Regions from separate parts of the Arthrobacter sp. SLBN-83 genome, predicted to be linked through region 1. Evidence: riboswitches for the same ligand, from Rfam matches in the RefSeq annotation. Region 1 holds a riboswitch; each other region holds the start of a gene.
The links. A riboswitch is a leader RNA that binds a small molecule or an ion and turns the genes downstream of it on or off. The one in region 1 is predicted to bind thiamine pyrophosphate.
Positions count from the first base shown of each region.

Region 2: it holds a riboswitch for thiamine pyrophosphate, as region 1 does, so the genes downstream of both, thiD (bifunctional hydroxymethylpyrimidine kinase/phosphomethylpyrimidine kinase) here and FBY30_RS07780 (ECF transporter S component) in region 1, are expected to answer to the same signal.
Region 3: it holds a riboswitch for thiamine pyrophosphate, as region 1 does, so the genes downstream of both, thiC (phosphomethylpyrimidine synthase ThiC) here and FBY30_RS07780 (ECF transporter S component) in region 1, are expected to answer to the same signal.
Region 4: it holds a riboswitch for thiamine pyrophosphate, as region 1 does, so the genes downstream of both, thiO (glycine oxidase ThiO) here and FBY30_RS07780 (ECF transporter S component) in region 1, are expected to answer to the same signal.

Region 1 covers NZ_VFMX01000001.1:1,701,910-1,709,407, reverse strand. Annotated here, with positions in the region: gene FBY30_RS07785 (ABC transporter ATP-binding protein) at 1-955, opposite strand, end outside; gene FBY30_RS07780 (ECF transporter S component) at 955-1,578, opposite strand; TPP riboswitch at 1,646-1,786, opposite strand; gene FBY30_RS07775 (iron-containing redox enzyme family protein) at 2,064-3,107, shown strand; gene FBY30_RS07770 (glycosyltransferase) at 3,104-4,207, shown strand; gene FBY30_RS07765 (CDGSH iron-sulfur domain-containing protein) at 4,204-4,464, shown strand; gene FBY30_RS07760 (DUF4235 domain-containing protein) at 4,599-4,862, shown strand; gene mnhG (monovalent cation/H(+) antiporter subunit G) at 4,869-5,279, opposite strand; gene FBY30_RS07750 (monovalent cation/H+ antiporter complex subunit F) at 5,269-5,547, opposite strand; gene FBY30_RS07745 (Na+/H+ antiporter subunit E) at 5,544-6,089, opposite strand; gene FBY30_RS07740 (Na+/H+ antiporter subunit D) at 6,086-7,498, opposite strand, start outside.
Region 2 covers NZ_VFMX01000001.1:3,437,406-3,444,903, forward strand. Annotated here, with positions in the region: gene FBY30_RS16100 (Rne/Rng family ribonuclease) at 1-3,112, shown strand, start outside; TPP riboswitch at 3,294-3,390, shown strand; gene thiD (bifunctional hydroxymethylpyrimidine kinase/phosphomethylpyrimidine kinase) at 3,398-4,918, shown strand; gene rplU (50S ribosomal protein L21) at 5,255-5,563, shown strand; gene rpmA (50S ribosomal protein L27) at 5,626-5,889, shown strand; gene obgE (GTPase ObgE) at 6,006-7,498, shown strand, end outside.
Region 3 covers NZ_VFMX01000001.1:3,156,923-3,164,420, reverse strand. Annotated here, with positions in the region: gene FBY30_RS14735 (VOC family protein) at 1-87, opposite strand, end outside; gene FBY30_RS14730 (amidohydrolase family protein) at 185-1,267, opposite strand; TPP riboswitch at 1,348-1,455, shown strand; gene thiC (phosphomethylpyrimidine synthase ThiC) at 1,451-3,277, shown strand; gene FBY30_RS14720 (alpha/beta hydrolase) at 3,312-4,046, opposite strand; gene ffh (signal recognition particle protein) at 4,150-5,733, opposite strand; gene FBY30_RS14710 (glucose-6-phosphate dehydrogenase) at 5,818-7,221, shown strand; gene FBY30_RS14705 (P-II family nitrogen regulator) at 7,347-7,498, opposite strand, start outside.
Region 4 covers NZ_VFMX01000001.1:2,782,942-2,790,439, forward strand. Annotated here, with positions in the region: gene FBY30_RS12975 (DEAD/DEAH box helicase) at 1-608, opposite strand, end outside; gene FBY30_RS12980 (RNB domain-containing ribonuclease) at 900-2,390, opposite strand; gene thiE (thiamine phosphate synthase) at 2,430-3,179, opposite strand; TPP riboswitch at 3,207-3,325, shown strand; gene thiO (glycine oxidase ThiO) at 3,318-4,643, shown strand; gene thiS (sulfur carrier protein ThiS) at 4,640-4,876, shown strand; gene FBY30_RS13000 (thiazole synthase) at 4,881-5,696, shown strand; gene FBY30_RS13005 (hypothetical protein) at 5,756-6,058, opposite strand; gene FBY30_RS13010 (DUF3107 domain-containing protein) at 6,080-6,304, opposite strand; gene FBY30_RS13015 (TetR/AcrR family transcriptional regulator) at 6,366-7,031, opposite strand; gene moeB (molybdopterin-synthase adenylyltransferase MoeB) at 7,116-7,498, shown strand, end outside.

The sequences.
Region 1 (7,498 bases):
CGGCCACGCCTTCCTGGACCGGTACCGGCGGAATTTTGCGGAAGCCTTGGCGGCGCGGACGCTCCCGGGAAACGCCCAGTTGTTCCGCGGCCAGCAGCAAGTTACCCGTTCCCGCGGCCGGCACGGCAGAGCGGGCACGGGTGGCCGGGACGTACCCGGGGACCCAGACTCCTGCGGCGGCGAGCATGGTCCGCGCCTCGCTGAGCACCCGGTCCGGTGGCCCGTCCAGGAGCACGGCAGGTTCGGTTGACGAACCGGGCTGCAGGACCACGATCCGGTCCACCAGGTCCTTCCACACGGACACGCGGTGCTCCACCACCACCAGCGTGGCTCCGGTCTTGTCCAGGCAGCGCGCCACGGCGTCGCGGACCTCCAGCACGCCGTCCGGGTCCAGGTTGGCGGTGGGCTCGTCCAGCAGGATCAGCCCCGGGCGCATGGCCAGGATCCCAGCGAGCGCCAGGCGCTGCTTTTGCCCGCCGGACAAGGCCGACGTCGGGTGGTCCAGCGGGAGGTGGGACAGTCCGACGTCGGCAAGCGCCTCGTGCACGCGCGCCCAGATGGCCTCGCGGGGCACGGCGAGGTTCTCGGCGCCGAAGGCGACGTCGTCCCCCACCCGCGATAGGACCACCTGCGTCTCCGGGTCCTGCTGCATCAGCCCGGCGCGGCCGCGCTGGGACCTGGGCACGGCGCCGTCAACCAGCAGCGAACCGGACTCGTCGGCGTCGCCTGCCTCGCCGTCGTCGTCGATGTCTCCCAGCACGCCGGCCAGCGCATGCAGGAGCGTCGACTTTCCGGCGCCCGAGGGGCCAAGCAGCAGCACCCGCTCGCCGGGGGTGATGCCCAGGTCAAGGGCATGGACGGCAGGCTTGGCCCTGCCAGCGTGCCGCCAGCCCCAGCCGCGGGCGGTGACGGCGGCTGGGCGCACGGCGCCGGCTGCTCCCTGGGAGGGTGCCATCAGGAGAAGACTGGCTCCGTGGCAGCCTTGCGGGAGGCGAAGGAGCTCAGCACGCCAGTGCGGGCCAGGCCACGGGTGGCGAGCCAGGACAGGCCGCCGGCCAGGACCGCGCCGGAGATGGTGGTGAGGACGATGTAGGCGAACTTGTCCGCGCCCGAGTAGGCGATGTTCCAGCCCCACGGCGCAAACGAGTCGTTCAGGCCGCAGAAGAAGCCGGCCGCGGCGCCCGCCAACAGGGAGACGGGCAGGTTGAACTTCCGGTAAACGAAGACGGCGAAGATGATCTCCGCACCCAGGCCCTGGATGAACCCGGAGAACAGCACCGAGGCGCCGTACTGGGAGCCCATGAGCAGCTCGCCGGTGGCGGCCACGGTTTCGCAGAACAGGGCCGCGCCCGGCTTGCGGATGATGAGCATGCCCAGCACGCCCGGAATCATCCATCCGCCGGCCAGCAGCCCGGTGAGGGGTGGGTAGGCGGCGTTCATGGGGGCCGACAACGCTGCCGCGCCCTGGTCCCACGCCCAGAAGATGACGCCGCCGGCGATGGCCACCAGCGCGGCCACCACGATATCCACGACGCGCCAGGACCTGCTGGTGGTCTTCTTGATTGCTGCAGTGCTCATGTGATCCTCCTGGGAAACAGGAGGGGAAAGTGGACCCGGCTGACGGCCCGTTGCCGTGCAGCCGCGACACTTTGAGAACTCGACTCCCTTGCGCCGGTACTAACCGGATCAGGTTCGAGGGTCTGCGGCTGTCCGCACTCTCAGCGCCCACCTGCGGTGCCCGGCTTGTGCCAGGATGCCCGACGGCGGCGCTCCCCTGTCGTTTTTAGTGTTGCTTTTTGGTTTGGGTAAGGCTTTTGGTTGCCCTTCCGGGCGTGGTCCAGTTTACACCGGGCGGGGCTGCATTGAGGGCTGCCGGCGCCAATCGGACCGGATGTGACCGGCCGTGCGCGACGGCGTGGAGCATGGAGGCCGGCGCGCTTAGCTTTTATTAGTAATCATGCTTACTATGTAGTCTCCCGGGTTTCGAGGAGGACGGGCATGGGACTCACCATGGGCGGCCCTGCGTTCGTTCCCGTCAGCAGCGCGGCAGACCAAGGAGCCCCATGAGAATCCCGGAAACCAGAGGACCCGTCAGCAGCGCATTGTTCGAGGTCCTGGCGCAGGCTCCGGGCACCGCCGGGCCGGGCTTGGACGGGCTGTACTCCCTGGTGGCGCGGCAGCTGGCCGGCACCGGCGACATCATTGCCGACGAGGACATCCAACTCGCGCTGTTCTGCCTTTACGAACTCCATTACTCCGGCCTGGACGGCGTTTCGGACCACTGGGAGTGGGAGCCGTCGCTGATCAGGGTCCGCCGGCTGATCGAGGAACCGTTCGAAGCGGCACTGCGCGCTGCCGCGCACCAGGCCGCCGGGAACTTCGAACTGCCCGGCGGGGTTGCCATGACCAGCGACGCCGTTGCCGACGTCCTCTTCGGCCTGGCCGCCACGGACACTGGTCCCAGCGTGTCCCGCTACGTGGCCAGGAAAGCCACGCTGGACCAGCTCAAGGAGTTCCTGGTCCACAAATCCATGTACCAGCTGAAGGAAGCCGATCCGCACACCTGGGCCATTCCGCGGCTCAGCGGCCGCCCCAAGGCGGCCCTGGTGGAAATCCAGGCGGACGAATACGGCGGCGGGCGGCCTGAGCGGATGCACAGCGCGCTGTTCGCCCGGACCATGCGCGGTCTGGGCCTGGACGACAGCTACGGCGCCTACGTGGACGCCGTCCCCGCGATGTCCCTGGCCTCCGTCAACCTCATGTCGCTCTGCGGTTTGAACCGGCGGCTCCGCGGCGCCATCACCGGGCACCTGGCAATCTACGAAATGACGTCCTCCCAACCCAACCGCTTCTACGGCAACGGATTCCGCCGGCACGGCTTCGGCCCGGACGTCACGCACTACTTTGACGAGCACGTGGAGGCCGACGCCGTCCACGAACAGATCGCGGGACGCGACCTTGCCGGCGGCCTGGTGGAGGCTGAACCTCAACTGCTTGCCGACGTGCTGTTCGGGGCCACGGCCGTCATGGCCATCGACAGCCGCATTTCCGCCCACCTGATGTCGTCCTGGGAAGCTGGGCAGACGTCACTCCGGGCGGCGGCGTGACAGGCGCCGCCGCGGCAGGTGCGCCCGCGGTAAGGGAGGTGGGGCCCCACCTGGTCACTGACGCGGAGTACATCCTTCCCCTGCGCTGGACAGAGGACTCGGGCCTGGCAGAGCTGACGGACTACCTCCGCCACCTTGCGGGCTGGATCCCCGTCGCCGTGGTGGACGGCTCGGACCCCCACTTCTTTGACCGCCACCGTGCCGCGTTTCCCGCAGCGGTCCGCCACATCCGGCCGGACTGCATAGCCCTTGACGGGCGGGCCAGTAACGGCAAGGTTGCAGGCGTCATGGCCGGCCTGCGCACCTCAGGCGCGTCCTTCCTTGTCATCGCCGACGACGACGTCCGTTACACGCGCGAGGCCCTCACCGCCGTCGTCCATTACCTGAAGTCCGCTGACGTGGTGCGGCCGCAGAACTACTTCGTGCCCCTCCCCTGGCACGGCCGGTGGGATACGGCCCGGACCTTGGTCAACCGCGCCTGGTCTGCCGACTACCCGGGAACGCTCGGTGTGCGCCGCGACGCGCTGCTGGCCACCGGCGGCTATGCGGGTGTCCTGTTCGAAAACCTTGAGCTCATCAGGACCATCAAGGCCGCCGGCGGGAGGGAGCGGATCCTTCCGGACCTGTTCGTGGCCCGCAGGCCGCCCACTGCCCGGCACTTCCTGCGCCAGCGCGTGCGCCAGGCCTACGACGGCTTCGCGCAGCCGCGACGGCTGGCCGCCGAGCTCGCCCTGCTGCCGGCAGCGGCAGCAGGATTTTTCCTTCCAGGCCAGGTGCGGGGAATGGCCCTGGGCGGACTCTCCGCGGCGGCCGTCGCCTTTGCAGAAATCGGACGACGGCGGCACAACGGGACCGCCGTCTTCCCCGCCTCGGCAGCATGGTGCGCTCCGCTTTGGGCACTTGAACGGGCCGTCTGCGCCTGGCTGGCCCTCGGGTTCAGGTGGCGGGGCGGCATCCCCTACGCGGGCAGCAGGATCAGGACGGCGGCGCACTCCGAGGCGGAGCTCCGGCGGCGCCACGGGGGCAGGCTCCAGGGCGTCACAGGCAGAGGCGTCCCCGGCAAAGCAGGAACAACAACGATGGATGCGGTGCAGGCATGAACCTTGAACAGCATGGAACAGGAGCCGACGTGGACCAGGTAAATGCGGAGCAGGACCCTGCCAGTTCGATCGTGGTCTGCCCGGACGGGCCCCTCATTGTCCGGGGTGAGTTTGAGATCGTCACCCCGTCCGGTGCTGCCGTGCCCCGGGACCGGAAGACGGTGGCCTTGTGCCGTTGCGGGGCGTCCGCCATCAAGCCGTACTGCGACGGCACGCACAAGATGATCAAGTTCCGCACCGAGCCCCCGGCCGCCTAGTCAGCCAGCGGGTTAGTCAGACCACCAAGCCGCACCAGCCCGGCCACGCCCTTGCCCCGACTCTTGCCGGGACGGCGGTGGGTGTGCGGCTAGGCTGGAGGCAGTCCGTTTTCCGTCCGCAAGGAGTAATAGGAATGAACCTTCTCATCAAGCTGCTCGGGACCGGGGTGAGCCTCGGCGCAGGCCTGGCCGGCACCAAGCTGGTCAACACCATCTGGGAAAAGACCACCGGACAGAAGCCGCCCACCGGCAAGCACGAGGACGTCCCCACCAGCCTGCGTTCGGCGTTGACCTTTGCGCTGATCTCGGCGTCGGTCAGCGCCATCATCCAGGTCCTGGCCAACCGCGGCACCCAGCGCGCCATCGCCCGGTTCGCCAAGACCCAGGACATCGTCTAGCTCTTCCTAGCGTTGCCGGCCGTCGTCGGGGCTGTCCTTCAGGGCAGCCTCGGCGGCGGCTTTCTGCACCACGGCCTCCAGTTCATCGGCGGTGAGCAGCTCCCGGTGCAGGTGCTTGGTGCGGTAGCCGGCGCGGCCCACCATGTGGGCGGACACGGGCACCGTCAGCAGCTGGAAGATCCAGGCCACCACCAGCACCGGCCACACCCACCATGTCCGCATCTGCAGCCCAATCGCGGCCAGCAGAAGGAACAAGCCCAGGACCTGGGGCTTGGTGGCGGCGTGCATGCGGCTCAGCAGGTCCGGGAAACGGAGCAGGCCGATCGCGGCGCCCAGGGACATGAGTGCGCCCACCACCATGAATATGGCCGACACAAGGTCGATCCAGGCGTCAGGGCCGGAAAAGTCAGGACTCATCAGGCTTCACCCTCCGGTCCGCCACGAACCTCGCCACCGTCACGGACCCGATGAAGCCGATGACGGAGATGGCCACCACCAGCATCAGGTTGTTCAGGTGCCGGTTCACGGCCATGTCGATGCACAGCGCCCCGCCCAGGATGGCCAGCAGCACGTCGGTGGCGAGCACCCGGTCCAGCAGCGAAGGTCCGCGCGCGATCCGGATGATGGCCGCGGCCGCGGCCAGCGAGAAGATGACGGCTGTAACAGCCAGGACTACATGCATCATGCGGCGGCCTCCATTCGGACGGCTTCAAGTTCTTCCCGGCTGCCCATGATCCGGATCAGGCCGGCCTCGATGGACCGCACTTCGTTCCGCAGGCCCTCCACGTCTTCCGGCGAGGTGATGTTGAGTGCGTGCAGGTAAAGGGTGGACGTGGAGCGATCCACCTCCACCACCAGGGACCCCGGGATCAGGGAGATGACGTGCCCGGTGGCGGTGACGATCAGGTCCTGGTGGCTGCGCAGCCGGACGGCGACGACGGCGTTGGTTACCTTCGGCCCGCGGACCGTGGCGAGGTAGAGCACCTGGGCGCTGGCCACCACCACTTTCCACAGGAACACCAGGGCAAAGGGCGCCGCATAAAGGATGTTGAAGCGGCCGCTGAGCTCCACCGGCGGAAGGTAGAAGAGCCGGGCCACGCCCACGGCCAGCAAGGCACCGAACAGGAGGTTGCCTGGGCTGAAATCCTGCCATAGGGCGCCCCAGACAACCACCAGCCAGACCAGGAGCGGCAGTTCCTGGCGCAGGGAGATTCGTTTGCGGCTCATCGTGCTCCTCCCCCGGCGGTTGTCCCGGCAGCTGAACCCGGTACGGCGGTGCCCTCACCCAGGACCGCCTGGATGTACGGTGCCCGGTCCAACATGTCCCGTGCGGCCCGGTCCGAAAGACTGAACAGCGGCCCGGCAAAAACGGTCAGGGCGACACCGAGGACCACCAGGCCCGCCGTGGAACCCACCATGGTGCGCGGCAGGAGGGTCACGGTGTTGTTGGCCTTGGCTCCGGGCCCGGAAGCCCTCGCCCCAGGCGCGGCGAGCAGCACCGGGTCCGGATGTTCGGCGTCGGTTGGGCGGCGCCAGAACGCGCGGTTCCATACCCTGGCGATGGCGAGCAGCGTCAGGAGGCTGGTCACCACACCGCCGATCACCAGCGCGTAGGCCAGCGGCGTGCCCAGCTCCACGCCGGCCTGCAGCAGCCCCACCTTGCCCAGGAATCCGGAGAACGGCGGGATGCCGGCCAGGTTCATCCCGGGAATGAAGAACAGCAGCGCCAGCATGGGCGAGAGCTTGGCCAGGCCGCCCAGCCGGTCCACCGAGGAACTGCCACCCCGGCGTTCAATCAGGCCGGTTACCAGGAAGAGGCTGGTCTGGATGGTGATGTGGTGCGCCACGTAGAAGACTGCCGCGGCCAGCCCCACCGCCGAGGACATGGCCAGGCCGAACACCATGTAGCCGATGTGGCTGACCAGGGTGAACGAAAGCAGGCGCTTGATGTCGCTCTGGGCCAGCGCACCCAGGATACCCACCACCATGGTCAGCAGCGCCGCCACCATCAGGGGTGTGTTCAGGGTGTCGCCGGGGAACAGCAGGGTCTCGGTCCGGACCATCGCGTACACGCCCACCTTGGTGAGCAACCCGGCGAATACCGCGGTGACCGGCGCCGGGGCCGTGGGGTAGGAGTCCGGGAGCCAAAAGGAGAGGGGAAAGACGGCTGCCTTGATGCCGAACGCCACCAGCAGCATCACGTGCAGGAGCGTTTTGGTGCCCTGGTCCAGTTCGCCGAGCTTGATGGCCAGGTCCGCCATGTTGACCGTGCCGGTGGCGCCGTAGACCATGGCGATGGCGATCAGGAACAGCACCGAGGACACTACGGACACCACCACGTAGGTGACGCCGGCCCGGATGCGCGGCCCGGTGCCGCCCAGGGTCATCAGCACGTAGCTTGCGGTCAGCAGGATCTCGAAGCCGACGTACAGGTTGAAGAGGTCCCCGGACAGGAACGCGTTGGACACCCCGGCCACCAGGATCAGGTAGGTGGGGTGGAAGATCGAGACCGGGGCGTCCTCGTCGCCGTCGGCCATGCCCTGCCCGGTGGCGTAGACCAGCACGGCCAGGCTCACGGCGGAGGACACCACCAGCATCAGCGACGAGAACTGGTCCACCACCATGACGATGCCGAA
Region 2 (7,498 bases), 1.7 Mb from region 1:
GGCTGCTGACGCTGCCAGCTCCGTTGCTGAGGCTGCCGCCGCCGCACCCGCTGCGGAACCAACCGCGGACGTCGAAAGCAAGCCGGTCCGCCGCCGTCGGGTAGCCACCCGCAAGGTTGCTTCCCCCGCCTCCGCCGAGCCCGCCCCCGCCGCCGCTGAAGCCGTGGTGGAAGGATCAGCAGCACCGGATGCCGCCGCACAGGAGTCAGTGCAGGAGCCGGCCGCCGCGCAGGAGACAGTTCAAGAGCCAGCCGCTGCGCAGGAGACAGTTCAGGAGCCGGCAGCCGCGCAGGCCGTGGAAACCGCCAACGGGGCGGCGCAGGAAACCCCCGCAGCGTCTAAGGGCGGCGAACCTGAAGCCGCGGCAGCGGCCAGCCCCTTCGCCTCCCTGTTCCTGGAGCCCGCTTCGCCCACCTCAGTGCTCTTCCAGGCGCCGGACCTCAGCACCGTGGTCCGTCCCGCGGCCCCCGCCGCAGAGGAGCCTGAGGAGGAGGAAACCGAAGATACGGACGATTCCTCCAACCGCCGCCGGCGCCGCAGCCGTGGCCGCAGGGGCCGCAGCCGGATCGGTGACAGGGCGGAAGAGGACAACGAGGACGGCATCGTTGATGCCGACGCCGAGGACGAAGCCGACGAGGACACCTCCGGGACGGTGGAGGACGGCGTGACGTCCCGCCGTCGCCGTCGCCGCCGCCGCGGGGACCAGGACCTTGAGCTGACGGGCGGCGGGGACGATGATCCCCCCAACACGGTGACGCGCGTGCGCGCCCCGCGGACTGTCAGCGAGGCGCCCGCCAGCAACCGCGTCACCAGTGTCAAGGGTTCCACCCGACTGGAGGCGAAGAAACAGCGCCGCCGCGAATCTCGCGACACGGGCCGCCGCCGCACGGTTATCACCGAAGCCGAGTTCCTGGCGCGCCGTGAGTCCGTGGACCGGCAAATGATCGTCCGCCAGCGCGACGACAGGATCCAGATCGCCGTCCTCGAAGACGGCGTCCTGGCCGAGCACTTTGTGTCCAAGACCCAGCAGGACTCGCTGATCGGCAACGTGTACCTGGGCAAGGTCCAGAATGTGCTGCCCTCCATGGAAGCTGCCTTCGTTGACATCGGCCGCGGCCGCAACGCCGTCCTGTACGCCGGCGAGGTCAACTGGGAGGCCGTGAACCTCGAAGGCAAGCAGCGCCGCATCGAAAACGCGCTGAAGTCCGGCGACACCGTGCTGGTCCAGGTGACCAAGGACCCCGTGGGCCACAAGGGTGCCCGCCTCACCAGCCAGATCTCGCTCCCCGGCCGTTACTTGGTGTACGTGCCCGGCGGTTCCATGACCGGCATCTCCCGCAAGCTGCCCGACGTCGAACGCAACCGCCTCAAGCGCATCCTCAAGGACCGGCTGCCCGAGCACGCGGGCGTGATTGTGCGCACCGCCGCCGAAGGTGCGTCCGAGGAAGAACTCACGCACGACATCAACCGGCTGCGCGCCCAGTGGGAAGGCATCGAAAGCCAGGCGGCGTCCACCAAGATCCTGGCCCCCGAGCTGCTCTACGGCGAACCGGACCTGACCATCAAGGTTGTCCGCGACGTCTTCAACGAGGACTTCTCCAAGCTCATCGTTTCCGGCGAGGAGGCCTGGGACACCATCGAGGCCTACGTGACCTACGTGGCGCCCGATCTGGTGGGCCGGCTCGAGAAGTGGACCAAGGACCAGGACATCTTCTCCGCCTGGCGCGTCGACGAGCAGATCCACAAGGCCCTCGAACGGAAGGTCTTCCTGCCCTCCGGCGGCTCCCTGGTGATCGACCGCACCGAGGCCATGACCGTGGTGGACGTCAATACCGGCAAGTTCACCGGCAGCGGCGGCAACCTCGAGGAAACCGTCACCAAGAACAACCTCGAAGCTGCCGAGGAAGTGGTGCGCCAGCTGCGGCTGCGCGATATCGGCGGCATTATCGTGATCGACTTCATTGACATGGTGCTCGAATCCAACCGCGACCTGGTACTGCGCCGCCTGGTCGAATGCCTGGGCCGCGACCGCACCAAGCACCAGGTTGCCGAAGTGACCTCCCTCGGCCTGGTCCAGATGACCCGCAAGCGCATGGGCACCGGGCTGCTGGAAGTCTTCGGCGAACAGTGCGAGGCCTGCGCCGGCCGCGGCGTGGTGACCCACGACGATCCCGTGGAGCACCGCCGCGCCAACGTCGTTGCCGCCGAGCACCACCACGTCCAGCGCAGCGACAACCGGCCCGAAGCCCGGCCGGAAGCCCACCGCACCGAAGGCCAGCGAACTGACAACAACCAGCCCGGCGCACGTTCGGAACGCAAGCGGCGGCGCGGACGCGGCGGCCAGCAGCCCGAAGCCGCGCCGGTGCCTGCCGTCCAGGTCCACACCGTCCACCCGGAGCCTACGGACGCCGAGCGGCATGCCAAGGCAGAAGCCACCCGGCTTGCCCTGGCAAACATCGCCGCTGCTGCCCACGCTGCGCACCTGCACGACGACGAGGTGGCGGCAACCCGGCAGGTGCCCGCAGCCCCGCCTGCGCCCGCTCCGGCAGAGGAGAAGCACGACGCCGATGCCCCCACGCGTCCCGCAGCTGTCCTGACGTTCGGCGGCGAGGAAGTCCCGCTTCCGTTCGTGGAGCACGCGGAGGAGCAGCAGCCCAAGCCGGCCCTCACCCTGGACCGGTTGGCTGAAGCATTCGCCCACCTCGGCCAGCCGGCGTCGTCCATTGAGGACGCTCCAGCCAAGACCGTCGAGGCGCCGGAGGCAGCGGAACAGCCGGCAACGGAACAGCCCGCGCCGGAAGGGCAAGCCGAAACCGGGGGAGCGGAAGCCCGCCCCGCAGTGGAAGCTCCAGCCGAAAAGGACTATTCGGACCACACGCTGGAACAGTCCCGGCAGCGCAGGCCGCGGCGCCACCGCGGCGCCAGCCGTGCCCAGGGTGCCGCGAACCAGACCGCTGTCCAGCACCACGAAAACGTCCAGGCCACTGCCGGAGGCCATTCGCACGCAGCCAAGGCCCCGGAAACGGACAAGGCACAGGCCACCGCGGAACAGGGCAAGGCGGCAGAGGAACCCATCATCCTCGGCGTCGGCGTTCCGGCCTCGGAGCTGTAAGCCGGAGGCCAGGACAGGCAGCAGCTTAGGAACATCCAGAAGTCCCCGTTTTGAGGACGTTTCCCCCATGTATTTCAAGGGGAAACGTCCACAGGGCGGGGATTCTTATATGCGGCAGCCCGGTCTCCGCTGCAGGAGGTGCTGTCACCTTTCCTGCGGACAGGCCCCAGCCGCTAGGCTGGAAACCGACACGGGGTGCCGCGCACAGGCCGGCTGAGATCCAGACCCGTTGAACCTGTCCGGCTAGTACCGGCGAAGGGATGTCTCTTGTCTTCCACCCTTTCCATGCCCCTGCCAACTGCATCCGATGCATCCGCCGCGTTGCCCGCAGGCCGGGACGTTCCGCGCGTCCTCTCCATTGCGGGCTCGGACCCGTCAGGCGGCGCAGGCATCCAGGCAGATCTGAAAAGCATCGCTGCGCACGGGGGCTATGGCATGGCCGCCATCACCGCCCTCACGGCCCAGAACACGCAGGGCGTACAGGCTGTGCATGTTCCTCCGGCCGCCTTCCTGGCCCAGCAGTTGGATGCGGTCAGTGACGACATCAGCATCGACGCCGTCAAGATCGGCATGCTGGGTGACCGGGAAGTGATCCGCACTGTGCGCGGGTGGCTCGAAAAGGTGCGTCCCGCCGTCGTGGTTCTTGACCCGGTGATGGTGGCCACCAGCGGTGACCGGCTGCTGCAGGAGTCGGCGGAAGCCGCGCTGCGGGAACTGCTGCCCCTCGCCCATCTCATCACCCCCAACCTGCCCGAACTGGCCATGCTGGTGGGCGCGGCCCCCGCCGGGGACTGGGACGAGGCACTGGCCCAGGGCCGGCGCCTGGCCAATGCCACCGGGGCAACCGTGCTGGTCAAGGGCGGGCACCTGGCAGGGGAGTACTGCCCGGACGCGCTGGTCAACACCGCGGGCCTGCTGGGACAGGATGTTGTGGAAGTCCCGGGCCACCGGATCGCCACCCGCAACAGCCACGGCACCGGCTGCTCCCTTTCCTCTGCCATGGCAACGGTGCAGGCCCGCCTGGGCGATTGGGAAGCGTCACTGCGGACGGTCAAGCCCTGGCTGGCCGGTGCCCTTGAGAACTCGGGCCTGCTGGAGGTGGGCCAGGGGAACGGACCCGTGCACCACTTCCACCACCTGCGGCCGGCACTGCAGGAAGGCGGCTTCGCGGCCAGGCTGTGGGCGGAAGCCCAGCAGGACCTCGACGATATCTATGCGCTGGACTTCATCCGCGGCCTGGCCGCCGGAGACCTGGCCGAGAAGGACTTTGCCTACTATCTGGCCCAGGACGCCCTGTACCTCAACGGTTACTCCCGCGTGCTGGCCCGCACCAGCGCCCTGGCCCCCTCTGAGGCCGAACAGCTGTTCTGGGCAGGATCGGCCCAGCATTGCCTGGAAGTGGAAACGGAACTCCACCGCTCCTGGCTCAGCACCCGGCCCGCCCAGCGCGGACTTGGCCCCGTCACGAAGGCCTACGTGGACCACCTCACCGCAGCTTCGGCGTCGGGCTCTTACGCAGTCCTCGCTGCCGCCGTCCTGCCCTGCTTCTGGCTCTATGCCGAGGTGGGGGAGAAGCTGCACGCGCAGTTCCTTGCCGCCGGCGAGCCGGACGGGCATGCCTACGCTGCCTGGCTCCGCACCTATGCCGACGAGGCTTTCGCCGAGGCCACCCGCCGGGCTATTGCCATCGTGGATGAAGCGGGGCGGAAAGCCTCCGATCATGAAAGGGCAGCGATGGTCACCGCGTTCAAGCAGTCCTGCCGCCTGGAAGTGGAATTCTTCGACGCGCCGAGGCTGCATTCCTGACGGCTGCCGGCAGCGCCGCCGCTATGATGGAGGAGCATGGTTGCGGTGCTGCCCGCCGGGTTTGTGGTTACTACCACAGCCGGGCCGCCGGAACCAGCCTCATTTGCGGCCGTGGACGGATTTAGCGTATTCTGGATCTTCGGTGCTTACGCCAACACTTGGGTTATGACCCTGGAGCAATTCGCTGTGCATAACAAGCGGACTTCTCCACCGGGACGGCTCACGGATTTCCCCGGGAAATCCACGGCGTTGAGGCACAGCGGGAACCCAGCCAATTTCTGAGCCGGGTGCCGCACGCAAATTTTGTAATAAACGTCGAGAGAAGTGAGTTCCCAAGTGGTGTACGCGATTGTCCGCGCAGGCGGCCGCCAAGAGAAGGTTTCCGTTGGAGACTTCGTTACCCTGAACCGCGTCGCCGGTGGAGCCGGCAGCACCATCGAGCTGCCCGCACTGCTCCTGGTTGACGGTGACAAGGTCACCTCCGCCGCCGCTGACCTGGCCAAGGTAACTGTTACGGCTGAAATCCTCCAGGACCTGCGTGGTCCTAAGATTGTCATCCAGAAGTACAAGAACAAGACCGGCTACAAGAAGCGCCAGGGTCACCGCCAGGAACTGACCAAGGTCAAGATCACCGGCATCAAGTAACCACCGGTTACTGTTCAGGTTTTCCAGCAGATTCCCCAGAATTTTAAAGGCAGGCATTTCAGATGGCACATAAAAAGGGCGCGAGCTCCACTCGCAACGGCCGCGATTCCAACGCTCAGTACCTCGGCGTCAAGCGCTTCGGCGGCCAGGTAGTTTCCGCAGGCGAGATCATCGTCCGCCAGCGTGGCACCCACTTCCACCCGGGCGCCGGCGTTGGCCGTGGCGGCGACGACACCCTGTTCGCACTGACCCCGGGCGCCGTTGAATTCGGCACCCGCCGCGGTCGTCGCGTGGTCAACATCGTTGCTGCTGCAGCTGCAGAGTAACATCCAGTTCTGAAGCGGTGGAGCGGGCCTGTGGGTCCGCTCCACTGTTCTTTTAACCGCATTACAATCGATGTGGCGTTCCGGACGCCAGGTAAACAGCATTTGAGGAGATCCACGTGGCCAGCTTTGTAGACCGGGTAGTCCTGCACGTATCCGGCGGATCGGGCGGCCACGGATGCGTCTCCGTCCACCGCGAGAAGTTCAAGCCGCTGGGTGGGCCCGACGGCGGCAACGGCGGCAACGGCGGTGACGTGATCCTTCGCGTCGATCACCAGACCACTACCCTCCTCGACTATCACCACGCACCCCACCGGCATGCCAGCAACGGCGGCCCCGGCATGGGTGACTGGCGCGGCGGCAAGAACGGCGAGACCCTGGTTCTGCCCGTTCCGGACGGCACCGTGGTCAAGACCAAGGACGGCACCCTGCTCGCCGACCTCGTCGGCGAAGGTGCCGAGTACGTGGCGGCCGCCGGAGGCCTGGGCGGCCTGGGTAACGCCGCACTCTCATCGCAAAAGCGCCGCGCCCCTGGCTTCGCGCTGCTGGGCCTTGAGGGTGACTCCCGCGACATCGTGCTGGAACTGAAGTCCATCGCTGATATCGCACTGGTGGGCTTCCCCTCCGCCGGCAAGTCCAGCCTCATCGCAGCGATGTCCGCCGCCCGCCCCAAGATCGCGGACTACCCGTTCACCACCCTGGTTCCCAACCTGGGCGTGGTGCAGGCAGGTGATGTCCGTTTCACCATCGCCGATGTCCCCGGCCTCATCGAAGGCGCCAGCGAAGGACGCGGCCTGGGCCACAACTTCCTGCGCCACGTTGAGCGCTGCGCTGCCCTGGTGCACGTGCTGGACTGCGGCACCCTGGAATCGGACCGGGACCCGCTCTCCGACCTCGCCATCATTGAGGGTGAGCTGGAGAAGTACGCCGTCGACATGAGCTACGCCGGCCAGGACGGTGAAGTGGTCCCCCTGAACCACCGCCCCCGCCTGGTTGCCCTCAACAAGGTGGACCTGCCGGACGGCAAGGACATGGCAGAGTTTGTGCGCCCGGAACTCGAATCGCGCGGTTACCGCGTCTTCGAAGTCTCCGCCACCAGCCACGAGGGACTGCGCCAGCTCGGCTTCGCCATGGCCGAGATCGTCCAGGCCGCGCGGGACGCCGTGGCCGCCGCCCCGCCCAAGGTCCAGCCCACCGTGCTGCGGCCGCGCGCCGTCAATGAAGCAGGGTTCAAGATCCGCCGCGAGGAGAAGAACCTGGAGCCGCTGTTCCGCGTCCTGGGTGAAAAGCCTGAGCGCTGGGTCAAGCAGACCGACTTCACCAACGAGGAAGCCATTGGCTACCTCGCGGACCGCCTGGCCAAGCTCGGCGTTGAGACCGAGCTGTTCAAGCAGGGCGCCAAACCGGGGGACACCGTGGTCATCGGAGGGGACGACGGGGTTGTCTTCGACTGGGAGCCCACCATGATGGCAGGGGCCGAACTCCTTGCCTCGCCGCGCGGCACCGATCCCCGGTTCGCCGACATCGGCGACCGCCCCACCCGCAGCCAGAAGCGCGAGGAGCAGCTGGAACGCCGGGAGGCCAAGGCCGCCGCCCGTGCCGAGCTTGAGGC
Region 3 (7,498 bases), 1.5 Mb from region 1:
GAGCTTCATGTCGCCCACCTTGAGCATCACGGTACCCATGGCGAGGTCGGCAGGAAGAAGATCCTGGCTGCTGGCTGCTGCGGTCATTGAAGGCTCCTTGTGTTGGAGGCCGTCCCGATGGCGGCCTGTCACATAGTAAAATTACTTGAAGCTTCAATTTATTCCAAGTTTCTGGTGCCTCCGCTCAGCGGACGATGCGACCGCCCAACACTACGTGTTCCAGGTCCTTGATAGTTTCCGCTGCGGCCCGCGGGTCTTCCCGGCACACCACCACGTCGGCCCGTGCCCCTTCCGCCAGGCTGTCCGCCCCCAGCCAGGCGCGGGCTGCCCAGCAGGCGGCGTCCAGTGCTGCTGTCATCGGCAGGCCGGCCTGGTGCAGGGACAGGATCTCGTCTGCGATCCTGCCGTGCCGGATCGTGCTGCCGGCATCGGTACCGGCAAAGATGCGGACGCCAGCCCCATAGGCCTCCGCCACCCGTTCCAGCCTGCGTTCCCAAAGTGCACGCATGTGTGCAGCGTAGCGGGGGAATTTCGCGTCCGCTTGGGCGGCGATGTCCGGAAAGGTGGCGATGTTGATGAGAGTGGGCACAATTGGCACTCCCTGTTCAGCGAACCGGGGCAGGTGGCGGGGCAGCAGGCCCGTGGCATGTTCAATGCAATCGATGCCGGCATCCAGCATCTGGTCCAGGGTGTCCTCGGCGAAGCAGTGCGCCGTTACCCGGGCACCTTCCTCATGGGCTGCCTGGATGGCGTCACGGACGACGGCGGCAGGAAAGGAAGGCGCCAGGTCACCGGCGCCGCGGTCAATCCAGTCCCCCACCAGCTTGACCCAGCCGTCGCCGTCGCGCGCCTGCTTGCGGACCGCCTCCACAAGGCCTTCCGGCTCCACCTCCTCAGCGAAGCCGCGCAAATAGCGGCGCGTCCGCGCCACATGGCGCCCGGCACGGATCAGCACGGGGAAGTCCCGGCCGCCCTGCATCCAGCGGGTATCGGCCGGCGAGCCGGCGTCGCGGACCAGCAGGGTTCCTGCGTTGAGGTCGGCCAGGGCCTGGTCCTCAGCCGTTGCGGCGTCAACGGGGCCGCCCGGGCCCAGCCCGATGTGGCAGTGGGCGTCAACGAACCCGGGCAGTACCCAGCCGTCAAGGACCCTCACGGGCTCCGTCGCGGGCCGGGTGAAGGTGAGGGTCCCGTCCACGGACCAAAGCCCGTACCTAACGCTGTCCGGTCCAGTCAGGACGGGTCCGCTGAATTCAATGATTTCCGGCATCAGGACTTCCTTTCGCTGCCCGGACAGGCTAGCACCGGGGAATGTGACAAGGCAGTTCCAGGGGCCTGTGGTAGCTTCGTTCCTGACCACACGGGTGCCCTTGCAGGGGCTGAGATCGGGCTGACGCGGCCTGCGACCGTTGAACCTGTCCGGGTAATGCCGGCGAAGGAAGTGAGTATTCCCTTGAGTACACAAAACACCCAGTTGAACCCTGCCCAAATCCAGGCCGAAGCAGCGGCAGACGATGGGTCAACCCTCCAGGTGACCCAATCCTTGAAGTCGCATTCGCTGGCCTTCATTGAAGATGCCGGCGCCGGGATCCGGGTGCCGGTAACGGAAATATCCCTTGAGCCGTCCCCCAACGGCCGGCCCAACGAACCGTTCCGGACCTACCGGACGGCGGGACCCGGCAGCGACCCCGTCCGCGGCCTTCAGCCTTTCCGTGCAGAGTGGATTGAGGCGCGCGGGGACACCGAGGCGTACACGGGCAGGGAGCGCAACCTGCTCGACGACGGCCGCTCGGCTGTCCGCCGCGGTGCCGCCTCTTCAGAGTGGCAGGGCGGGCAGCCGGTGCCCCGCCGCGCCGTCGACGGCCGCACAGTGACGCAGATGTACTACGCCCGGCAGGGAATCATCACCCAGGAAATGCGCTTCGTGGCGCTGCGCGAAAACTGCGACGTGGAGCTGGTGCGGAGTGAGCTCGCGGCGGGCCGGGCGATCATCCCCAGCAACATCAACCACCCTGAGTCCGAGCCGATGATCATCGGCAAGGCCTTCCTGGTGAAGATCAACGCCAACATCGGCAACTCCGCAGTCACCAGCTCCATCGCAGAGGAGGTGGACAAGCTGCAGTGGGCCACCCAGTGGGGCGCGGACACCGTCATGGACCTGTCCACCGGTGACGACATCCACACCACCAGGGAATGGATCATCCGCAACTCCCCCGTCCCGATCGGCACCGTGCCCATCTACCAGGCACTGGAAAAGGTCAACGGCGAGGCCAACGCCCTGACCTGGGAAATCTTCCGGGACACGGTGATCGAGCAGTGTGAACAGGGTGTGGACTACATGACCATCCACGCCGGCGTGCTGCTGCGCTACGTCCCGCTGACTGCCAACCGGGTGACGGGCATTGTCTCGCGCGGCGGTTCCATCATGGCCGGTTGGTGCCTGGCCCACCACCAGGAGAACTTCCTGTACACCCACTTCGATGAACTGTGCGAAATCTTCGCCAAGTACGACGTCTCCTTCTCCCTGGGTGACGGCCTCCGCCCCGGTTCGACGGCGGACGCCAACGACGCGGCCCAGTTCGCGGAGCTGGACACGCTCGCCGAACTGACGCAGCGCGCCTGGGAGTACGACGTGCAGGTAATGGTGGAAGGGCCGGGCCACGTGCCGTTCCATCTGGTCCGTGAGAACGTGGAACGGCAGCAGGAGCTGTGCAAGGGCGCCCCGTTCTATACCCTGGGGCCGCTGGTGACTGACGTTGCCCCGGGCTATGACCACATCACCTCGGCCATCGGCGCCACCGAGATTGCCCGGTACGGGACCGCGATGCTCTGCTACGTCACCCCGAAGGAACATCTGGGCCTGCCCAACAAGGACGACGTGAAGACCGGCGTGATCACCTACAAAATCGCCGCGCATGCGGCAGACCTCGCCAAGGGCCACCCGGGGGCGCACGAACGGGACGACGCACTGTCCAAGGCCCGCTTCGAGTTCCGCTGGCGGGACCAGTTCGCGCTGTCGCTGGATCCCGTCACCGCCGAGGCCTTCCACGACGAGACCCTGCCGGCGGAGCCTGCCAAGACGGCGCACTTCTGTTCCATGTGCGGGCCGAAGTTCTGTTCCATGCGGATCAGCCAGGACATTCGTGACGATTTCGGCTCAGCGGAAGCCCAGGCTGCGCTTGCCAGCGTGACGTCGGGGATGCGGGAAAAGAGCGAGGAGTTCCTGGCTGCGGGCGGCAGGGTGTACCTGCCGGAGCTGCGGGTGCCCGCGGAAAACTGACCGGCCACGGCGCCGGATGCCAGTCTCGCCCGGGTCAGGACGCCCGGGCCGGCTGGCTCCGGCTGACCTGCCGGATGAACTGGCGGATGGCCCGGTCCCCTTCCGGGGAGTCCTGGGGCCGGTGCCCTCCCGCTGCAACGTGGTGCAGGGCGCCGGTCTCGCGGAGGTATCCGGCAATCTCCTCATACAGCGGTTCCCAGCCGCCGGTGAGGACCAGCGTGGGCACGCCGGGAACGATATGCAGCGGCGCCTCCCATGACGGCGACTGGAGACGGAGTCTGCGGGCGGACCGTTTCTCCTCCGTGGTGGCAGGCTGCTGGAGGTCGGTGGCGTAGACTCGGCGGACGAATTCGCGCTGGAAGTCTTCGTCGCTGAGTTGGTGGCGCACGTCGAAGAGGGGCTGCATCAGGCTGATGTGGGCAGCCGTGGCCGGCAGTTCCGCGGTCAGTGAGAGGCACGCCGGTTCCACCAGGGTCAATGAAAAGACCAGGTCGGGGCGTTCCACCGCGGCCATCATGGCTGCGATTGCCCCCTGGGAATGCGCCACCACGTGCCCGCCCGCGGCGCCGCGCCCATCGTCCGCCAAGGACTGCAGGACAATGGCGGTGTCTTCGGTGAAGGAGGACTCCACCGGATCCGCGACGGCGTCGTAGCCGTGCCGCCGGAGGAACAGGGCGTCATAGGACAGTGCCATGCCGTGCTGGCGCGGCCACGCGGCGGCGCCAAAGTTTCCGGCGCCGTGCACGAACACTACCCTCTGCTTGAACATGTCCCAACCCTATTCCACGCTGCCGGCATCCCCACCGAAAAGCGCCAGGTGTCGTCTTGAGCGATCAAAACGACACCTGGCGCTGCGCGATGGTGGTGAACTGCTACTTGCCCAGGAACTTGTCGAAGCCCTTGGGGAGGTTCAGCTGGGACGGGTCGAAGTCGCCGCCCTGCTGGCCGAAGGCGGCTCCGGTGGGCAGTGCCTTGGCAGCATTGGCGCGCCGGGCTTCGGCTTCCTTGCGCTCCTGGGCAGCCTTGGCCGGGTTGCCGGACTTGGGCTTCTTCTTGGGCGCGTTCTTGGCGTTCTTCCGCGCGCCACCGCCGGCTCCAGGCAGGCCGGGCATCCCGGGCATTCCCGGCATGCCGCCCTGGGCCATCTTCTTCATCATCTTCTGGGCCTGCGCAAACCGTTCCAGCAGGCCGTTGACCTCGGACACGTGGACGCCGGAACCGCGGGCGATGCGGGCGCGCCGCGAACCGTTGATGATCTTCGGGGCAAGCCGCTCGTGGGGGGTCATGGACCGGACGATCGCCTCTACACGGTCGATCTCCCGCTCGTCGAACTGCTCCAGCTGCTGCCGGATGTTCTGCGCGCCCGGCATCATCATGAGCATCTTCTTCATGGAGCCCATGTTGCGGATCTGCTGCATCTGGGCCAGGAAGTCCTCAAGGGTGAAGTCCTCCTGGTCGGCGAACTTCTTCGCCATCCGGGCGGCTTCATCCTTGTCCCAGGCCTTTTCAGCCTGTTCGATGAGGGTGAGGATGTCGCCCATGTCCAGGATGCGTGAAGCCATCCGGTCCGGGTGGAAGAGCTCAAAGTCGTCCAGGCCTTCGCCCGTGGATGCGAACATGACCGGCTTGCCGGTGACCGACGCGACGGAAAGCGCAGCACCGCCGCGGGCATCGCCGTCGAGCTTGGACAGCACGATGCCGGTAAAGTTCACGCCTTCGTCGAAGGCGAGGGCCGTGTTTACGGCGTCCTGGCCGATCATGGAGTCGATCACGAAGAGGACTTCGTTGGGGACGATGGCGCGGCGGATCTGGCGGGCCTGTTCCATCATGTCCGCGTCCACGCCAAGGCGGCCGGCGGTGTCGACGATCACCACATCGTGCAGCTTCTGGCGCGCTTCCTCCACGCCGGCGCGGGCGACGGCGACCGGGTCACCAGCCGGCTGGTCCAGCTCCGTGGAGGTGGCACCCGGGTGCGGCGCGAAGACGGGGACGTTTGCGCGCTGGCCCACCACCTGAAGCTGGGTGACGGCGTTGGGGCGTTGGAGGTCGCAGGCCACCAGCATGGGGCTGTGGCCCTGGGCCTTCAGCCACTTGGACAGCTTGCCCGCGAGGGTGGTTTTGCCTGCACCCTGGAGGCCGGCAAGCATGATGATGGTGGGGCCGTTCTTGGCCAGGCGGATCCGTCGGGTCTCGCCGCCAAGGATCTCCTGGAGTTCCTCGTTGACGATCTTGACGATCTGCTGGCTGGGGTTCAGCGCGGCAGAAACCTCCGCACCCAGAGCGCGTTCGCGGACCCGTCCCGTGAATTCGCGGACCACCGGTACGGCGACGTCGGCGTCCAGGAGGGCACGGCGGATCTCGCGGACGGTGGCATCAACATCGGCCTCCGTAAGGCGGCCCTTGCCGCGGAGATTCTTGAAGGTTGCTGTCAACCGGTCAGAGAGTGAATTGAACACGCGCCGTGAACTTCTTTCAGGAGATGATCGGGACTCGACTATCTAGGGTATCAAGTCCGGCACCTAAGGTGGCATGCTGGCCAAATGACGAGCCAAACATCTGTCAAGACCTTGCTCATCCTCGGCGCCTCGGGCGACCTTACCGGCCGGCTCCTCCTGCCGGGCCTGGCTCGGCTTGTTGCCGCAGGCCGGGCAGACGGGCTCAGCCTGGTGGGAGCTGGTTCGGACCCGTGGACACCGGAACAATGGCGTGACCGCGTCCGGTCCTCGTTTGGCGCGGCAGCGGCCGCAGCGGATGAGCCAGGCAGGGAAGCCCTTGAACTGCTGCAGAAGGAGACGGCTTACCACCAGGTGGACGTCACCGCCGAGGGCGCCCTGGCTGCCTTGCTGAAGACCCTGGAAGGCCCGGTGGCCGTGTACTTCGCCCTGCCGCCCCGGATTAGCCAGCTGGCCTGCGAGACCCTGCAGCCCGCGGAAGTTCCGGAGGGCACCCGCCTGGTGATGGAGAAGCCGTTCGGCTCAAGTGAGGAGTCGGCCCGCTCCCTCAACCAGACGCTGGCGCGGCTGGTTCCCGAGGACCACATCCACCGGGTGGACCACTTCCTGGGCAAGGCAACCGTCCTCAACATCCTGGGCCTGCGGTTTGCGAACAACTTCCTGGAGCCGGTGTGGAACCGGCAGCACGTGGAGAAGGTGGAGATCTTCTTCGACGAGGACCTGGCCCTGGAGGGGCGCGCCCGCTACTACGACGGCGCCGGCGCCCTGCGGGACATGATCCAGAGCCACCTGCTGCAGGTCATGGCCGTGATGGCCATCGAGCCTCCGGCCACCATCGGCGAGCGCGACCTGCGCGACGCGGTCTCCACGGTCCTTCGCGCCAGCAGCGTCAGCGCACCCTTCACCGATTCAACGCGCAGGGCGCGCTACACGGCCGGCACTGTGGCAGGCAAGGAGGTCCCCGACTACGCCAGGGAGGAAGGCGTGGACGCCGGCCGGGAAACGGAAACACTGGCCGAAATCCAGGTGGGCATCGACAACTGGCGCTGGCGCGGCGTTCCGTTCATCCTGCGCTCGGGCAAGGCGCTGGGCGACAAGCGCAAGGAGGCCGTGGTCACCTTCCTTCCCGTACCCCACCTCCCCCAGGGCTTCACCGGGGTGGACTCCCCCAACCAGCTGCGGATCGGTTTCGGTCCGGACACGCTGGAGTTCGACGTCGACGTCAACGGTCCCGGAAACATCTTCAGCCTGGGCCGGGTCACCCTGGAAGCGGAACTGAGTGCCTCCGACCTGTTGCCCTACGGCGAGGTGCTGGAAGGCGTGCTGTCCGGTGACCCGCTGCTCTCCGTCCGGAGCGACACGGCGGAGGATTGCTGGCGGATCGTCGAACCGGTGCTCAAGGCATGGGAAAAGGGTGAGGTCCCGTTGGAGGAGTACGACGCCGGATCGGCCGGCCCTGCGTCCTGGCCCACCAACCGGCATCAGGACTGAGCCGTCCACCGTAACGTGGGCGCGCCACGTTAAACGGCAGCAGGACGGGCGGGAACCTTCCGGTTCCCGCCCGTCCTGCTCTGTTTCCAGTTACTGCCCGTCCGCTGGGTCCGCGGTGGTCCGCCCTAGATGGCAGCCACCCCGCGTTCCCCTGTGCGGACCCGCACTGCTTCATGGACGTCCATGGTCCAGACCTTGCCGTCCCCGGCCATGCCGGTGTTGGAGCTGGCAATGATCACGTCCAGGATGTCATCGGCCTGTTCGTCCGTGGCAAGGA
Region 4 (7,498 bases), 1.1 Mb from region 1:
TCCAGCATCTCGTCGGCTTCGTCCAGAACCACGATTTTGACGTTCTTAAGGCTCAGGTGCTTCTGCTTGTAGAGGTCGATCAACCGGCCGGGGGTCCCGACCACTACCTCCACACCCTTCTTCAGGGACTCGATCTGGGGCTCGTACGCGCGGCCGCCGTAGATGGTGGCGATCCTGGCGTTGCGCTTGCGCGACGCGGTCTGGAGGTCGCTGGCCACCTGGACCGCCAGTTCACGGGTGGGAACGATGACCAGGGCCTGCGGTGCTCCAGGTACGGCCAGCTTGGCGTAGCCGGGGTCGTCCTGGCCGATGACGCGCTGCAGCGCCGGAATGCCGAAGCCCAGGGTCTTGCCGGTGCCGGTTTTGGCCTGGCCGATGATGTCGTGGCCGCCCAGGGCCACCGGCAGGGTCATGGCCTGGATGGGGAAGGGGTGGGTGATCCCGGCGTCGGCCAGGGACTCCACAATGTCGTCGCGGACGTTGTAGTCGGCAAAAGACTTTTCGGCGATCTCGTGCGGCGTCTCGTCCGAGATGATGGTCTCTTCCGGTTCGATGGTCTCCGTACCGGACACGTCGCTCAGAAGCTGGTGGGTATGCAATTCACTCACAGGGGAGTTTCCTTATTCATTTAGGCATTGGCGCTGCCTGCTCAACGGGCCGGCCAGGGCTGGCCGCTCCGGAGCACGCTCAAGCGCGCAAGCAATTCCAGTGGAAGCCGATCGCGGGCTATCTAATGCTGGCACTGGGGACCAGCGGGCAATTCTCAAGATCGCGTAGGGGCGGGCTTGTTGGTTTCAAATGGAGGAAATCAACGACCGGGCATCCAGTTCTACCCCTCCAGTCTAGCCGCATGGGTGCCCAAACACGGTTTCGGCCCGCTTGCGGCGTCCGCTGCTTACTCAGCGGACCAGTTCGAAGTGGATCTCCCTGGTGGTGATGTCCGAGGACACCAGCCGGACCCGGACCTTGGTGCCGGACTCCAGTTCGCCGGCGCAGTGTGCGGTCACTGCGGGTTCTGCGATCTGGATAATCCCGGAGCTGCCGTTACCGTTCTTCCCATTGCTGTTGCCATTTTTCCCGTTGCTGCCGTTGCCGTTCTGCGGCTTGGACCCGGAGATCACGATCGCGTCGAACTCCTGCCCGATGTGGTTCAGCAACAGCGCCGCCTCCACGGTGTCCAGGGCCAGGCGTTCCATCCTGGACGCCAGCTGGTCCGATCCCGCCATGATGCCCGGCAGCAGCGGCAGCGCTTCGCGTGCCCAGCCGGGAACATCGCCGCCGTTGCTCAGGGCCTCGCAGATGACCAAAACGAAGCGGTCCACCAAGCGCCGCAGCGGCGCGGTGGTGTGGGCATAGGCCGCGCCGATGGCGGACTGGATGCCATCCTCGGGGACGGTTCCGTCGAACGCGGTGTAGGACGCTCCCCGGAACAGCATGCCTGCCGAATGCATGATGGCCAACTGCCTCGGGTCGGTGGGATCCAGCGACCGCAGGTATTCGCCGTAGCTGACTTCGCCGTCCCACGGCCTGCCGAGCACCTCGGTCTGCAGCCGGAAATGCCTCAGGGACCGTTCGTCCGGCGCGGGCATGGTGCGCAGGATGCCCACTTTGCCCTCGAGCATGAGCTCAGCCGCCGCCATCCCGGTCATCAGCGAAATTTGAGCGTTCCAGTCCTCCACCGGAAGCTGTGGAACCGCGTCAATCCGGTAGCCGCCGTCGGGCAGTTGGACGATCTCCTGTTCGGGCATGTTGAGGCTGGCGCCTTCACGGGCCCGCTCCAATGCCACCCGCTTCAGGCCCACCTCACGGAGCAGGTGGAGTACGGGGGAGGCCGTCCCGGCGTCGAGGTCTGCCTGGGCGCCCTTGTAGCTGAGCTTGTCACGGCTGCGGACCCGGGCCCGACGGACGCCTACTGTCAGGACGGTTGCTTCGCCGTCGAGCGTGAAGTCCCAGACGAAGGCAGAGCACTCCTGGCCGGGCAGGAGGCTTCCGGCCCCTTCGCTGATGACCTCCGGGTGCAGCGGGATCCGGCCGTCCGGGGCGTAAAACGTCTGTCCGCGCCGCCGCGTCTCGGCGTCCAGGGGACCTCCCGGCGTAACGAAGGCCGGAACATCGGCGATCGCATACATCACGCGGTAGCCGTCCCCGTCCGCCTCGATGAACACTGCCTGGTCCAGGTCCGTGGAGGACGCCGGATCGATGGTGACGAACTCGACGGCGGTCAGGTCGTAGGACGGAAGCTGCAGCGCGGCCACGGCAGCCAGGGCGTCGTCCACGGCTTCGGCGGGATAGGGACCCGGAAGTTCAAGTTCCGTCCGCAGCAGGCCCAGCGCCTCTTCCAAGGCGTTCTTATGGTCGTGGACGTTGGGGGCCAGCCGATGATGTGACACAAAATTCAGCGTAGCCCCAAGTTCCGCGATTAAGCAGGCTCAGGAGCCGGCGGCGTCCAGCGCGTCGAGGAGGGAGGCAGCAGCGGCGGCGGGATCAGGAGCTTCCGTGATGGCGCGGACCACCACGATCCTGCGCGCGCCCGCCTCCACCACTTGGTGGACGTTGCCGTGGTCGATGCCGCCAATGGCAAACCAGGGCACGGGATCCGCAGCCCGCCGGGACGCCTCCGCTGCGTACTTCACCAGGTCGGGACCGACGGCGGCCCTGCCGGGTTTGGTGGGCGTGGCCCAGACAGGACCTACGCAGAAGTAGTCCAGGCCGGAGGGGCCGGCGGTTGCGGCCAGGGCGGCATCCACCTGTTCGGCCGTGTGGCTGGAAAGTCCGATGGCGGCGTTCCCGTTGACCAGCGTGCGTGCTGCCCCCAGCGGCAGGTCCTTCTGGCCGATGTGGAAAACAGGGGCCCCGGAAAGCACGGCGATGTCGGCGCGGTCATTGACCGCCCACAGCTTGCCGTGCCGTACCGCCACTTCCTTCAGCACCGCCAAAAGGTCCAGTTCCTCGGCGGCCTCGATGTTCTTGTCCCGCAACTGGATGATGTCCACGCCGCCGGCAAAGGCCGCGTCCACAAACTCCGCAAAGTCGCCGCGGTCCCGCCGCGCATCGGTGCAGAGATACAGGCGGGCAGCCTTGAGGGCCTCGCTGTCCCGGGCGTTGACAACCTCGGCATTGGCAACTCCGCCGGCCGGAGCGTGGGAACCTGAGGGAAAGGATGGGGTGGTCGCATTCATGCCTGCAAGCCTAATTCCTCTAAACTGGGGAGGTACTGCGGGAGCCCGCGGCAGCTGTCACAAAGCGCCGGGCTGAGAGGGCGTCAGAGCCGACCGCTTGACCTGATCCGGTTAATGCCGGCGTAGGGAAGGAACCAGATGCGTACCCCCGGCACTACCCATCCCGCTTCCGTTGATGCGTCCATCCATTCCACCCTTCCGTCAACAATACGTGCCGACGTCGCCGTCATTGGCGGGGGAGTGGTGGGGCACGGCATCGCCTGGGAAGTGCAGCGTTCCGGACGCTCCGTCGTCCTCATAGACGACGCCCCCGGTTCGGGCGCCAGCTGGGCCGCCGCCGGAATGTTGGCCCCCGTGAGCGAACTGCACTACCAGGAGGAAGACCTCCTGGAACTCATGCTGGAAGCATCGTCGCGATGGCCGGCGTTCGCTGCCGGTGTCGCCGATGCATCGGGCGCAGATTCCGGATACCTTACGACGCCGACTCTCGCCGTAGGTGCCGACGCCGCAGACCGCCGTGCGCTGATGGACCTGCGCACGGTCCAGCTGGCCAACGGCCTGGCAGTGGAGCCCCTGACTGTGCGGGAGGCGCGCAAACGCGAACCCCTCCTCAGCCCAGCCATCGCCTGCGCCCTGGACACCCCCGCGGACCACCAGGTGGATCCCCGCCGGCTAGTGGCGGCCCTGCGGCTGGCCCTGGCCCGCGCCACAGAGGAGTTGCCGGGCCTGGCTGTGGCCGGGGCGGTGGACGGGTACGCAGTGCCGGACCGGGCAGCCGGGCTGTTGTGGGACGGCGGAACGGTGGCCGGCGTAAGGCTCGCCGGTGGCGGCACCGTCCTGGCAACGGAAACCGTGGTGGCCAACGGCCTGCAGTCAGGTGCGCTCGCAGACCTGCCCCCCGGCCTCGAACTGCCGCTGCGGCCCGTGCACGGGGACATCCTCCGGCTGGCAGTGCCCCGCCACCTCCAGCCCCTGGTGACCGCGACGGTGCGGGGACTGGTCCACGGAGTTCCGGTGTACATCGTGCCGCGGCAGGACGGGACCGTGGTGATCGGAGCCACCCAGCGCGAGGACGCCCTGTCCGATGCCGTCAGTGCCGGCGGCGTCTATCAGTTGCTGCGCGATGCCCAGGCCCTGGTGCCCGCCGTCGCCGAACTCGAACTCCTGGAGTCCACCGCCCGGGCCCGCCCCGGAACCCCGGACAACGCGCCGCTGCTGGGACGGGTGCCGGTGGGCCCGGCCCCAGGGGGTGAAGGGTCGGGAGCGGAAGCGCGCCACGTCCCGGGGCTCATCATCGCCACGGGTTTCTTCCGCCACGGCGTCCTGCTTACCCCCGCCGCAGCAGCCATCTGCACGGAGCTGCTGGACGGAAGAACCGACCCCCGTTGGGCGCCCTTCAGCCCGGAACGGTTCTCCAAGCCGGCAACGGCCACCCAACGCACCGACATCAAGGAGACAGCGTGAACATCACCCTCAACGGAAACCCGCACACGGTGGCGGACGGCGCCTCCATCACCATGCTCGTCAGCGAGGTCACCGGGCGTCCGCTGGCTGACAACGGGCAGGCGACGGACGGCGGGAAGCTGGGCGTCGCCGTCGCACACAACGCCCAGGTGGTGCCGCGCAGCCAATGGTTTGCCACCGCGCTCGCCGAGGGCGACGACATCGAACTCGTTACTGCAGTACAGGGAGGCTGACGCCATGACGGAAACCAGCACTATCAACCCCGCCGGAAACATCGGTGCCGGGGACGCCCTGGTGATCGACGGCGTCGCCCTCGGCTCCCGCCTCATCATGGGCACCGGCGGGGCGCCTAGCCTGGACGGCCTGGGCGCAGCGCTCCTGGCCTCCGGTACCGCCCTGACCACGGTAGCCATGCGGCGCTACTCAACCGCGGAAACCGGATCGCTGTTCCAGCTGCTGGTGGACCACGGGATCCGGGTGCTGCCCAACACCGCCGGCTGCTTCACCGCAAGGGATGCGGTCCTCACGGCGGAACTGGCGCGGGAGGCCCTGGAGACCGACTGGGTCAAGCTCGAGGTCATCGCCGACGAACAGACCCTCCTGCCCGACGCCGTGGAGCTTGTGGAGGCCATGGAGCAGCTGGTCAACCGCGGGTTCAAGGTCTTCGCCTACACCAACGATGATCCCGTTCTTGCGCTGCGGCTCGAAAACCTCGGCGCCACCGCCGTGATGCCCCTGGGTGCGCCCATCGGCACAGGCCTGGGGATCCTGAACCCGCACAACATCGAACTTATCGTGTCTCGCGCGTCGGTTCCGGTGGTCCTGGACGCCGGCATCGGGACGGCGTCCGACGCCGCCCTTGCCATGGAACTGGGCTGTGACGCCGTACTGCTGGCCACGGCCGTGACGCGCGCGCAGAACCCCGCCCTCATGGGCGAGGCGTTCAAGCACGCTGTGATCGCCGGCAGGATGGCCCGGGCAGCAGGCCGCATTCCCCGCCGGGAGCACGCCCTCGCGTCGTCGGCCATGGAGGGCAGGGCGGAGTTCCTCTGACGTTAAGCAGCTGTGGCCACCACCCGGGCGGGTGGTGGCCACAGCTCGTTTAAGGACGCTTAGCGCCGCAGGATGGCGGTCAGCCGCTCCATGTCGTGGCGGGCGCGCGTGCGGCCCAAGTAAACCACCGCACCGACGGCGGCAGCAATCCCCAGGACCATGGGCAGGACCCAGGGAAGCCAGGTCAGGCCGGGCAGGTAGCCGAAGCCGGCTGCCATGAGGATGATCCATGCCAGGGCCGCGACTCCTACTGCGATTCCCGCCGGCAGCACCGCGCCGTACTTGGCATGGCGCTTGTCATTGGCCCAGACGATGAAGCCGCCGGCGGCGGTGGCCAGCACCACGATGGTCAGCGAAAGCATGGATCTCCTCCCAAGCGCGGGCTAGAACTGGCCGAAGCCCACGCGGCGGACCTCTTCTGCTCCGATTTCGACGTATGCCAGGGCATTCCCCGGAACGATAATCAGGCGTCCCTTGTCATCCTTGAGGCGCAGCTCATTGCCTTCGCTGATGGCCTCGCCAACAACCTTGGCCACCGTCTCGGCATCCTGGGTCGATTCCAGTACGATTTCGCGGCCAACGTTCTGAACGCCGATCTTAATTTCCAAGGGGGCCTCCCAGCCTGTGAAGTGCTCGTACTTCTCTACGAGGTGTTGTCTTATTTGTAGTCTAGGACTCTTTGGGGAAGCGAGAGATTCCGCGCCAAGCTAAACGGTAGATGAGATCGCTGGCCACATCGAGGTCCAGGTTGCCATCGGTTTCCAGCCAGTACCGCGCGCTGACCTGCGCCATTCCGGCCAGCCCGCGGCCCAGCAGTTCCGCCTCGAGATGGGGGAGCTTGGTGTCCTCGGCGATCACCCTTGCAATGGCATCGGCGAAGGTCCGGTTGAAAGTCTCCAGCCGGGAGCTGACGTCGGGATCGTTGATCAGGTCGGATTCGAAGACCAGCCGGTGGGCCTGGTCGTCGCTGGCGATGAAGTGGAAGTACGCCCGCATGACGGCCTGGACGCGTTCGTCGTTGTCCGTGGTGGAGTTCAGGGCGCCGAGCATCAATTCGGTCAGGGATGCCAGGTGGCTTTCCAGCAGGGCAAGGTACAGGTCGCGCTTCGAAGGAAAGTGCTGGTACAGCACGGGTTTGCTCACGTGGGCTGTTTCTGCAATCTCGTCCATGGCAGCACCGTGGTAGCCGTTGGCAACGAACACCTCCTGGGCTGCGGCAAGGAGCTGGGCCCGGCGCTCGTCGCGGGGCAGCCGGGCGGACCGTTGGCCTGCGGGGCGCGAGGGAGTGTGCGGTTCGGCGGCGGGCGGGCGGTCAGCCCGTGCTTCAGGGACCACAGTTGTCCTTCTTTCGATTGCAGTTACCTTCACTTTACTGCGGGGTAATATGACCCGGCGGTATCCCGGGGCATACATTGAAGTATGGCTTCGTCTTTGACCGCAAATGTTTCGGCCCTTTCCCTGGATCCGCTGGTGGAACCGGCCGCGGACCTGACCCCTGACGAGGTGGAACGGTACTCCCGGCACCTGATCATTCCCGAGATCGGGGCACTGGGACAGCGGCGGCTCAAGAACGCCAAGGTGCTGGTCATCGGGGCCGGCGGCCTGGGTGCGCCGGCGCTGCTCTACCTCGCCGCGGCGGGCGTGGGGACGATTGGAATCATTGACGACGACGTGGTGGACCTGAGCAACCTGCAGCGCCAGGTCATCCACGGCGTGCACGATGTGGGCCGGCCCAAGATCGAGTCGGCGCGCGATGCCATCGCCGAGCTGAATCCGCTGGTGGACGTCCGGCTGCACAACGT